3 regions of the Sporosarcina sp. resist genome follow, and region 1 is predicted to be linked to each of the others. Evidence: a T-box and tRNA genes for the amino acid it is inferred to sense, from the RefSeq annotation. Region 1 holds a T-box; the other regions hold tRNA genes.
The links. A T-box is a leader RNA that pairs with one kind of tRNA and senses whether it is charged. The one in region 1 lies ahead of pheS (phenylalanine--tRNA ligase subunit alpha), so its partner is inferred to be a tRNA-Phe.
Positions count from the first base shown of each region.

Region 1 (2,234 bases):
GTGCTCCGTGAAATCTTTGCATAATTCAACTTGCCGCAAATACTTGTGCTAGCTCTCCGGCCATCTTTGTTTTTTCTTGTTCTCCTGCATGATTCCATAGCTTTTCGAAAAACACCCCTAGTCCAGGTAACAGGTGCTCTTCACCTCGTTTAATAGCATCTTCCACAACGTTACGGATATCATCCGCTGTATTATTCGTCATGTTTGCTGAAATGGCATCTCTTATTTGAAAATCCATTTTATCAACCTCCCACTTTCATTTTGGACACAAATATCGCCAACTATACCGTCATTTGATACACTGAAAAGAAAAAGGCGGTAACGTACATATGAAACGAATTGAATCATCACAAAACGCACTCGTGAAACATTGGAAAAAGCTTGTCACAACACGAAAAGAACGCGATCTGTCGAAAGAATTCCTTGTCGAAGGTTTTCATCTCGTCGAAGAGGCATTAAAAAGTAACGGGACAATTCTCGCGTTGATCACCCGTGACGGAGTTGAAATACCTCAAGGATGGTCTATCGAAGGTGTAAAGCTTGTTGAGATAACAGAGGCAATTGCGAAAGAAATTTCGGAAACGGAGCAGTCGCAGGGTATTTATGCACATTGCCGTCAGCCGGAGCATGCCGAAGAGGATTATTCAGCATGGAAAAAACTTTTGTTAATTGACGCAGTCCAGGATCCTGGTAATGTCGGAACGATGATTCGGACGGCAGATGCTGCTGGAATGGATGCAGTTATTCTTGGAATGGGGACCGCTGATTCGTATAACCCGAAAACAGTACGTTCTGCGCAAGGCTCACATTTCAATATTCCAATCGTCAAGGGTGATCTTATTGAATGGACGGCTAAGGCGAAAGAAGCGGGCATCCAAGTTTTGGGGACAGGATTGAAAAATGCTGTGAATCATTCCGATATTTGGCCACAAGACGAATTTGCATTGATTGTTGGAAATGAAGGCAGTGGCGTCAATCCGGATTTGCTTGAGATGGCGGATAATACGGTCAAGATTCCAATGTACGGCAAAGCAGAATCGTTAAACGTCGCAGTGGCAACGGGTATCCTGCTATATACGTATTCTAAAGTGTGAAAATTAGCATGTTGTTGATGATCAAATCATAATCGGGTATACTATTGGTTATGAATAGAAATGAAAAGCAATGATCGGGAAAAGTAAACAATACATGAGCCGAAAGGGAGTCCGCGCCTTGACTGAAAGCGCAGATGGGTAAATGATTGTCGAAGTTCACCCCGTGAGCTGCCGCCAGGACCAGCGTAAGCTGTAAAGGTGTGCCGGTGCCGGACCGTTATTCCGATTTGAGTGATCATATCTTCGGGTATGATAATCAGGGTGGTACCGCGAAATCGTCCTCGTCCCTTTTTTAAGGGGCGGGGTTTTTATTTCGTCTAGTTTCGGGCGCCAGACGCCCTACACTTTTTTTATTTTGAAAGGAGAATTGACATGGAAGCACAATTAGAACTGTTGAAAGTAGAGGCGCTTGCAAAAATTGAAGCAGCTTCAGATGTAAAATCATTGAATGAAGTTCGTGTAGCCTACTTAGGGAAAAAAGGGCCAATTACTGATTTGTTGAAAGGCATGGGAAAACTTCCTGCTGAAGAACGTCCGAAAATGGGGGCGCTTGTCAATGTTATTCGTGAGGCAGTGACAGAAGTGCTCGAAGACCGTATGGCGAAACTTGAAGAATTAGCCATCAACGAACAGCTTGAAAAAGAATCGATTGATGTAACATTGCCTGGACGTCCTGCACGTACTGGAAATCACCATCCGTTAACACGTGTTGTTGAGGAAATCGAAGACTTCTTCATTAGCATGGGCTATGAAATTGCTGAGGGTCCTGAAGTTGAGAAAGATTATTACAACTTTGAAGCGCTGAACTTGCCAAAAGGCCATCCAGCACGTGATATGCAAGATTCGTTCTACATATCCGAAGATATTCTTCTTCGTACACATACGTCACCAGTTCAAGCACGGACGATGGAAGCGAAAGGCGGCGCGCCGATTAAGATTATATGCCCAGGTAAAGTGTACCGTCGTGATAGTGACGATGCGACGCATTCTCATCAATTCACGCAAATTGAAGGGCTTGTTATTGGTGAAGATATCCGCATGAGCGACTTGAAAGGGACACTTTCTTTATTCGCTAAAAAAATGTTTGGCGATGAGCGTGAAATCCGTCTGCGTCCGAGTTTCTTCCCATTCACGGAACCG
Region 1 covers NZ_CP060287.1:1,822,840-1,825,073, forward strand. Annotated here, with positions in the region: gene sspI (small acid-soluble spore protein SspI) at 26-238, opposite strand; gene H7992_RS09125 (TrmH family RNA methyltransferase) at 330-1,094, shown strand; T-box leader at 1,156-1,386, shown strand; gene pheS (phenylalanine--tRNA ligase subunit alpha) at 1,467-2,234, shown strand, end outside.

Region 2 (2,234 bases), 1.1 Mb from region 1:
GGAAGACGGGATTCGAACCCGCGACCCCGACCTTGGCAAGGTCGTATTCTACCACTGAACTACTTCCGCGAAACTGGGGTAGCTGGATTCGAACCAACGAGTGACGGAGTCAAAGTCCGTTGCCTTACCGCTTGGCTATACCCCAAAAAGATAAATGGGGCGACTGAAGGGAATCGAACCCTCGAGTGTCGGAACCACAATCCGATGTGTTAACCACTTCACCACAATCGCCATGATATCTAGTTTGTTTTAATTGAATATAAAATGGGGCGACTGAAGGGAATCGAACCCTCGAATGTCGGAACCACAATCCGATGTGTTAACCACTTCACCACAATCGCCATGATATATAAGTTTGTTTTAATTGGATAGATAAATGGGGCGACTGAAGGGAATCGAACCCTCGAGTGTCGGAACCACAATCCGATGTGTTAACCACTTCACCACAATCGCCATAATATTAGATTATACTAAAAAAAATGGCAGGGGCAGTAGGAATCGAACCCACATCAAAGGTTTTGGAGACCTCTATTCTACCGTTAAACTATGCCCCTAAAACTGGTGGTGGGGGGCGGATTCGAACCGCCGAACCCGTAGGGAGCGGATTTACAGTCCGCCGCGTTTAGCCACTTCGCTACCCCACCATATAGGTGTAAATGGTGCCGGAGAAAGGACTTGAACCCTCAACCTACTGATTACAAGTCAGTTGCTCTACCAGTTGAGCTACTCCGGCACAAATATTAAAATGGTGGCTCAGGACGGAATCGAACCGCCGACACAAGGATTTTCAGTCCTTTGCTCTACCGACTGAGCTACTGAGCCACATATTTGGTTTACATTAAGATATTAGCTTATTCTAAACCTTATAGGAAAAATAAAAATGGCGGTCCCGACCGGGATCGAACCGGCGATCTCCTGCGTGACAGGCAGGCATGTTAACCGCTACACCACGGGACCATTTGGTTGCGGGGGCAGGATTTGAACCTGCGACCTTCGGGTTATGAGCCCGACGAGATACCACTTCTCCACCCCGCGACAACAATATAATGTATTCATTTGATAATGAGCTAATCATTTACATGTCAGCTATATGATCTGCTGCATCATGATAAAATTTGGTTGCGGGGGCAGGATTTGAACCTGCGACCTTCGGGTTATGAGCCCGACGAGATACCACTTCTCCACCCCGCGACAATAGTATTTATATAATTAAATATATGGAATTTTATTCAAGCGGTGAATCTGCTTAAAGAAATTAATGGTGGAGGATGACGGGCTCGAACCGCCGACCCCCTGCTTGTAAGGCAGGTGCTCTCCCAGCTGAGCTAATCCTCCTGGGTAAAATTGCGATAAGCGGCGCATCTCTTTGTCAGCTTCATTCGCTCAGTCAGTCACGTACTAATGTACGCTCCTTGCTTCTCCCAATTTCAACGAGAGTATGCTATGCTCGAATTACTGAATTAAAGTCAACGTGCTTAATGATGAATTTCTGAAAAGTTATGGTGACCCCTACGGGATTCGAACCCGTGATACCGCCGTGAAAGGGCGGTGTCTTAACCGCTTGACCAAGGGGCCTTAATTTATCATTTATATGAATCTGGCGGAGAGCAAGGGATTTGAACCCTTGAAACAGCGTTAGCCGCTTACATGATTTCCAATCATGCTCCTTCGGCCACTCGGACAGCTCTCCTAAATGGCTCCGCAGGTAGGACTCGAACCTACGACCGATCGGTTAACAGCCGATTGCTCTACCACTGAGCTACTGCGGAATAATATTAAGAACATACATTAAGTATCTTCTTTTGGACTAACAGACCAGCGACGTCCTACTCTCACAGGGGGAAACCCCCAACTACCATCGGCGCTGAAGAGCTTAACTTCCGTGTTCGGTATGGGAACGGGTGTGACCTCTTCGCAATCGTCACTGAACTATTTTCCACAAGACAAGACTAATTATATCATGTCTTGTTGTTACTTGCAAGCGTTTTTACAAAATAATTAATTTTGTTCGCTCAAAACTGAATAAAACAGACATTGTGCTACACAGAATCAGGGTAATCAAGCCCTTTTCAAAATTGGTTAAGTCCTCGATCGATTAGTATCCGTCAGCTCCACACGTCGCCGTGCTTCCACCCCAGACCTATCAACCTCATCTTCTTTGAGGGATCTTACTTACTTGCGTAATGGGAAATCTCATCTCGAGGGGGGCTTCATGCTTAGATGCTTTCAGCATT
Region 2 covers NZ_CP060287.1:736,609-738,842, reverse strand. Annotated here, with positions in the region: tRNA gene H7992_RS03655 (tRNA-Gly) at 1-69, opposite strand, end outside; tRNA gene H7992_RS03650 (tRNA-Gln) at 74-145, opposite strand; tRNA gene H7992_RS03645 (tRNA-His) at 156-231, opposite strand; tRNA gene H7992_RS03640 (tRNA-His) at 266-341, opposite strand; tRNA gene H7992_RS03635 (tRNA-His) at 378-453, opposite strand; tRNA gene H7992_RS03630 (tRNA-Trp) at 481-554, opposite strand; tRNA gene H7992_RS03625 (tRNA-Tyr) at 560-644, opposite strand; tRNA gene H7992_RS03620 (tRNA-Thr) at 658-733, opposite strand; tRNA gene H7992_RS03615 (tRNA-Phe) at 747-822, opposite strand; tRNA gene H7992_RS03610 (tRNA-Asp) at 882-957, opposite strand; tRNA gene H7992_RS03605 (tRNA-Met) at 961-1,035, opposite strand; tRNA gene H7992_RS03600 (tRNA-Met) at 1,117-1,191, opposite strand; tRNA gene H7992_RS03595 (tRNA-Val) at 1,260-1,335, opposite strand; tRNA gene H7992_RS03590 (tRNA-Glu) at 1,501-1,575, opposite strand; tRNA gene H7992_RS03585 (tRNA-Ser) at 1,599-1,690, opposite strand; tRNA gene H7992_RS03580 (tRNA-Asn) at 1,695-1,769, opposite strand; rRNA gene rrf (5S ribosomal RNA) at 1,814-1,929, opposite strand; rRNA gene H7992_RS03570 (23S ribosomal RNA) at 2,076-2,234, opposite strand, start outside.
Region 2: it has a tRNA-Phe gene. The T-box ahead of pheS (phenylalanine--tRNA ligase subunit alpha) is inferred to sense a tRNA for this amino acid. The anticodon was not compared.

Region 3 (2,234 bases), 640 kb from region 1:
GGAACTGGCAGACGCGCTAGACTTAGGATCTAGTGCCTTCGGGCGTGGGGGTTCGACTCCCTTTACCCGCACTTATAATGCGGAAGTAGTTCAGTGGTAGAATACGACCTTGCCAAGGTCGGGGTCGCGGGTTCGAATCCCGTCTTCCGCTCCATATTTTTGCCGGGGTGGCGGAACTGGCAGACGCACAGGACTTAAAATCCTGCGGTAGGTGACTACCGTACCGGTTCGATTCCGGTTCTCGGCATTAATAACTTTTCACTTATATGCGCTCGTAGCTCAATTGGATAGAGCACCTGACTACGGATCAGGAGGTTGTGGATTCGACTTCTGCCGGGCGCACCATTATGTTTTTAAACTTTATAATTCTTCGGGACGTAGCTCAGCTTGGTAGAGCACTTGGTTTGGGACCAAGGGGTCGCAGGTTCGAATCCTGTCTTCCCGACCATTAAGCTTTTTAAGCAGATTCGCCGCTTAAAGAATATACCATTTTAAGTAGATTTGTGCTTTAATAATTGCCAGCTATAATGGGGCCTTAGCTCAGCTGGGAGAGCGCCTGCCTTGCACGCAGGAGGTCAGCGGTTCGATCCCGCTAGGCTCCACCAACACAATTTCAATAAAGATCCTGGCGGCGTAGCTCAGCTGGCTAGAGCGTACGGTTCATACCCGTGAGGTCGGGGGTTCGATCCCCTCTGCCGCCATCTTAAAGGACCTTTAGCTCAGTTGGTTAGAGCAGACGGCTCATAACCGTCCGGTCGCAGGTTCGAGTCCTGCAAGGTCCACCACTATTATATACAGCCATGGAGGTATACCCAAGCCCGGCTGAAGGGATCGGTCTTGAAAACCGACAGGGGAGTCAAATCCCGCGGGGGTTCGAATCCCTCTACCTCCTCCATTTTTAACTAGTGGTGAAATTAAATAGTACTTATATTGTTGTCGCGGGGTGGAGAAGTGGTATCTCGTCGGGCTCATAACCCGAAGGTCACAGGTTCAAATCCTGTCCCCGCAACCAAATGGTCCCGTGGTGTAGCGGTTAACATGCCTGCCTGTCACGCAGGAGATCGCCGGTTCGATCCCGGTCGGGACCGCCATTTTTATTAATACTATAAGGTTTAGAATAAGTTAACGACTTAATGTAAACTAAATACGTGGCTCAGTAGCTCAGTCGGTAGAGCAAAGGACTGAAAATCCTTGTGTCGGCGGTTCGATTCCGTCCTGAGCCACCATTGTTATGCGAGTGTAGTTTAGTGGTAAAACCTCAGCCTTCCAAGCTGATGATGAGGGTTCGATTCCCTTCACTCGCTCCAAAAAGGGCCTATAGCTCAGCTGGTTAGAGCGCACGCCTGATAAGCGTGAGGTCGATGGTTCGAGTCCATTTAGGCCCACCATTCCGCAGTAGCTCAGTGGTAGAGCAATCGGCTGTTAACCGATCGGTCGTAGGTTCGAGTCCTACCTGCGGAGCCATTTATATATGGGGAAGTACTCAAGCGGCTCAAGAGGTGCCCCTGCTAAGGGTATAGATCGCGAAAGCGGTGCGAGGGTTCGAATCCCTCCTTCTCCGCCATATATAATTTGGCCCCTTGGTCAAGCGGTTAAGACACCGCCCTTTCACGGCGGTATCACGGGTTCGAATCCCGTAGGGGTCATACATAAAAGTAGCTTTACAAGTTCTTAATGAACTTGTAAAGCTACTTTTTAATTTGTTTATATATAGTTTTCTAGTTCACTTAAATTCTCACTATATATGTTGAATTAAAGAATCCCATTGAATCTACTGTGGCGCTCAATAAGGAGAGAGTTGTAATTAGGGGTGTGGATTGTAGAACGCTTGACGCTTTGGGGATGCCTTTCACCGTAAGCCTGGATATCGCTTCGCATCCAGTCTCACGGCTTCGGCGACCCCTTTGCCGCGCCTGCACTAGGGTGTTCATTATCGAGAGAAATGTGATTTTGAGATGTATATGCCGAGATTATAAGGTGATTACTAGTTGATACTACTTATAGTCAAGAAAGACGTACTCCAGGTTGCAGATTTCATCACAGCTAATGAAATGCTCTTTCTCATATAGACCATCCAGCGTCGAAGCGATATTGGTAGGAGTTCTGTTTCATTCTTAAATAAAAAAGACAAGACTATGGAGAAGACTTCAGCCGCCAAAATAATATCTTTGGCGGCTTTTATCCAGTTAAGAAGCCCCGCTATTCTTTCGTCCCAAAAAGCTCAAGCATTTCGT
Region 3 covers NZ_CP060287.1:1,185,368-1,187,601, forward strand. Annotated here, with positions in the region: tRNA gene H7992_RS05860 (tRNA-Leu) at 1-71, shown strand, start outside; tRNA gene H7992_RS05865 (tRNA-Gly) at 80-154, shown strand; tRNA gene H7992_RS05870 (tRNA-Leu) at 162-247, shown strand; tRNA gene H7992_RS05875 (tRNA-Arg) at 269-345, shown strand; tRNA gene H7992_RS05880 (tRNA-Pro) at 372-448, shown strand; tRNA gene H7992_RS05885 (tRNA-Ala) at 530-605, shown strand; tRNA gene H7992_RS05890 (tRNA-Met) at 628-701, shown strand; tRNA gene H7992_RS05895 (tRNA-Ile) at 709-785, shown strand; tRNA gene H7992_RS05900 (tRNA-Ser) at 803-895, shown strand; tRNA gene H7992_RS05905 (tRNA-Met) at 938-1,012, shown strand; tRNA gene H7992_RS05910 (tRNA-Asp) at 1,016-1,091, shown strand; tRNA gene H7992_RS05915 (tRNA-Phe) at 1,151-1,226, shown strand; tRNA gene H7992_RS05920 (tRNA-Gly) at 1,234-1,307, shown strand; tRNA gene H7992_RS05925 (tRNA-Ile) at 1,312-1,388, shown strand; tRNA gene H7992_RS05930 (tRNA-Asn) at 1,390-1,464, shown strand; tRNA gene H7992_RS05935 (tRNA-Ser) at 1,474-1,564, shown strand; tRNA gene H7992_RS05940 (tRNA-Glu) at 1,575-1,646, shown strand.
Region 3: it has a tRNA-Phe gene. The T-box ahead of pheS (phenylalanine--tRNA ligase subunit alpha) is inferred to sense a tRNA for this amino acid. The anticodon was not compared.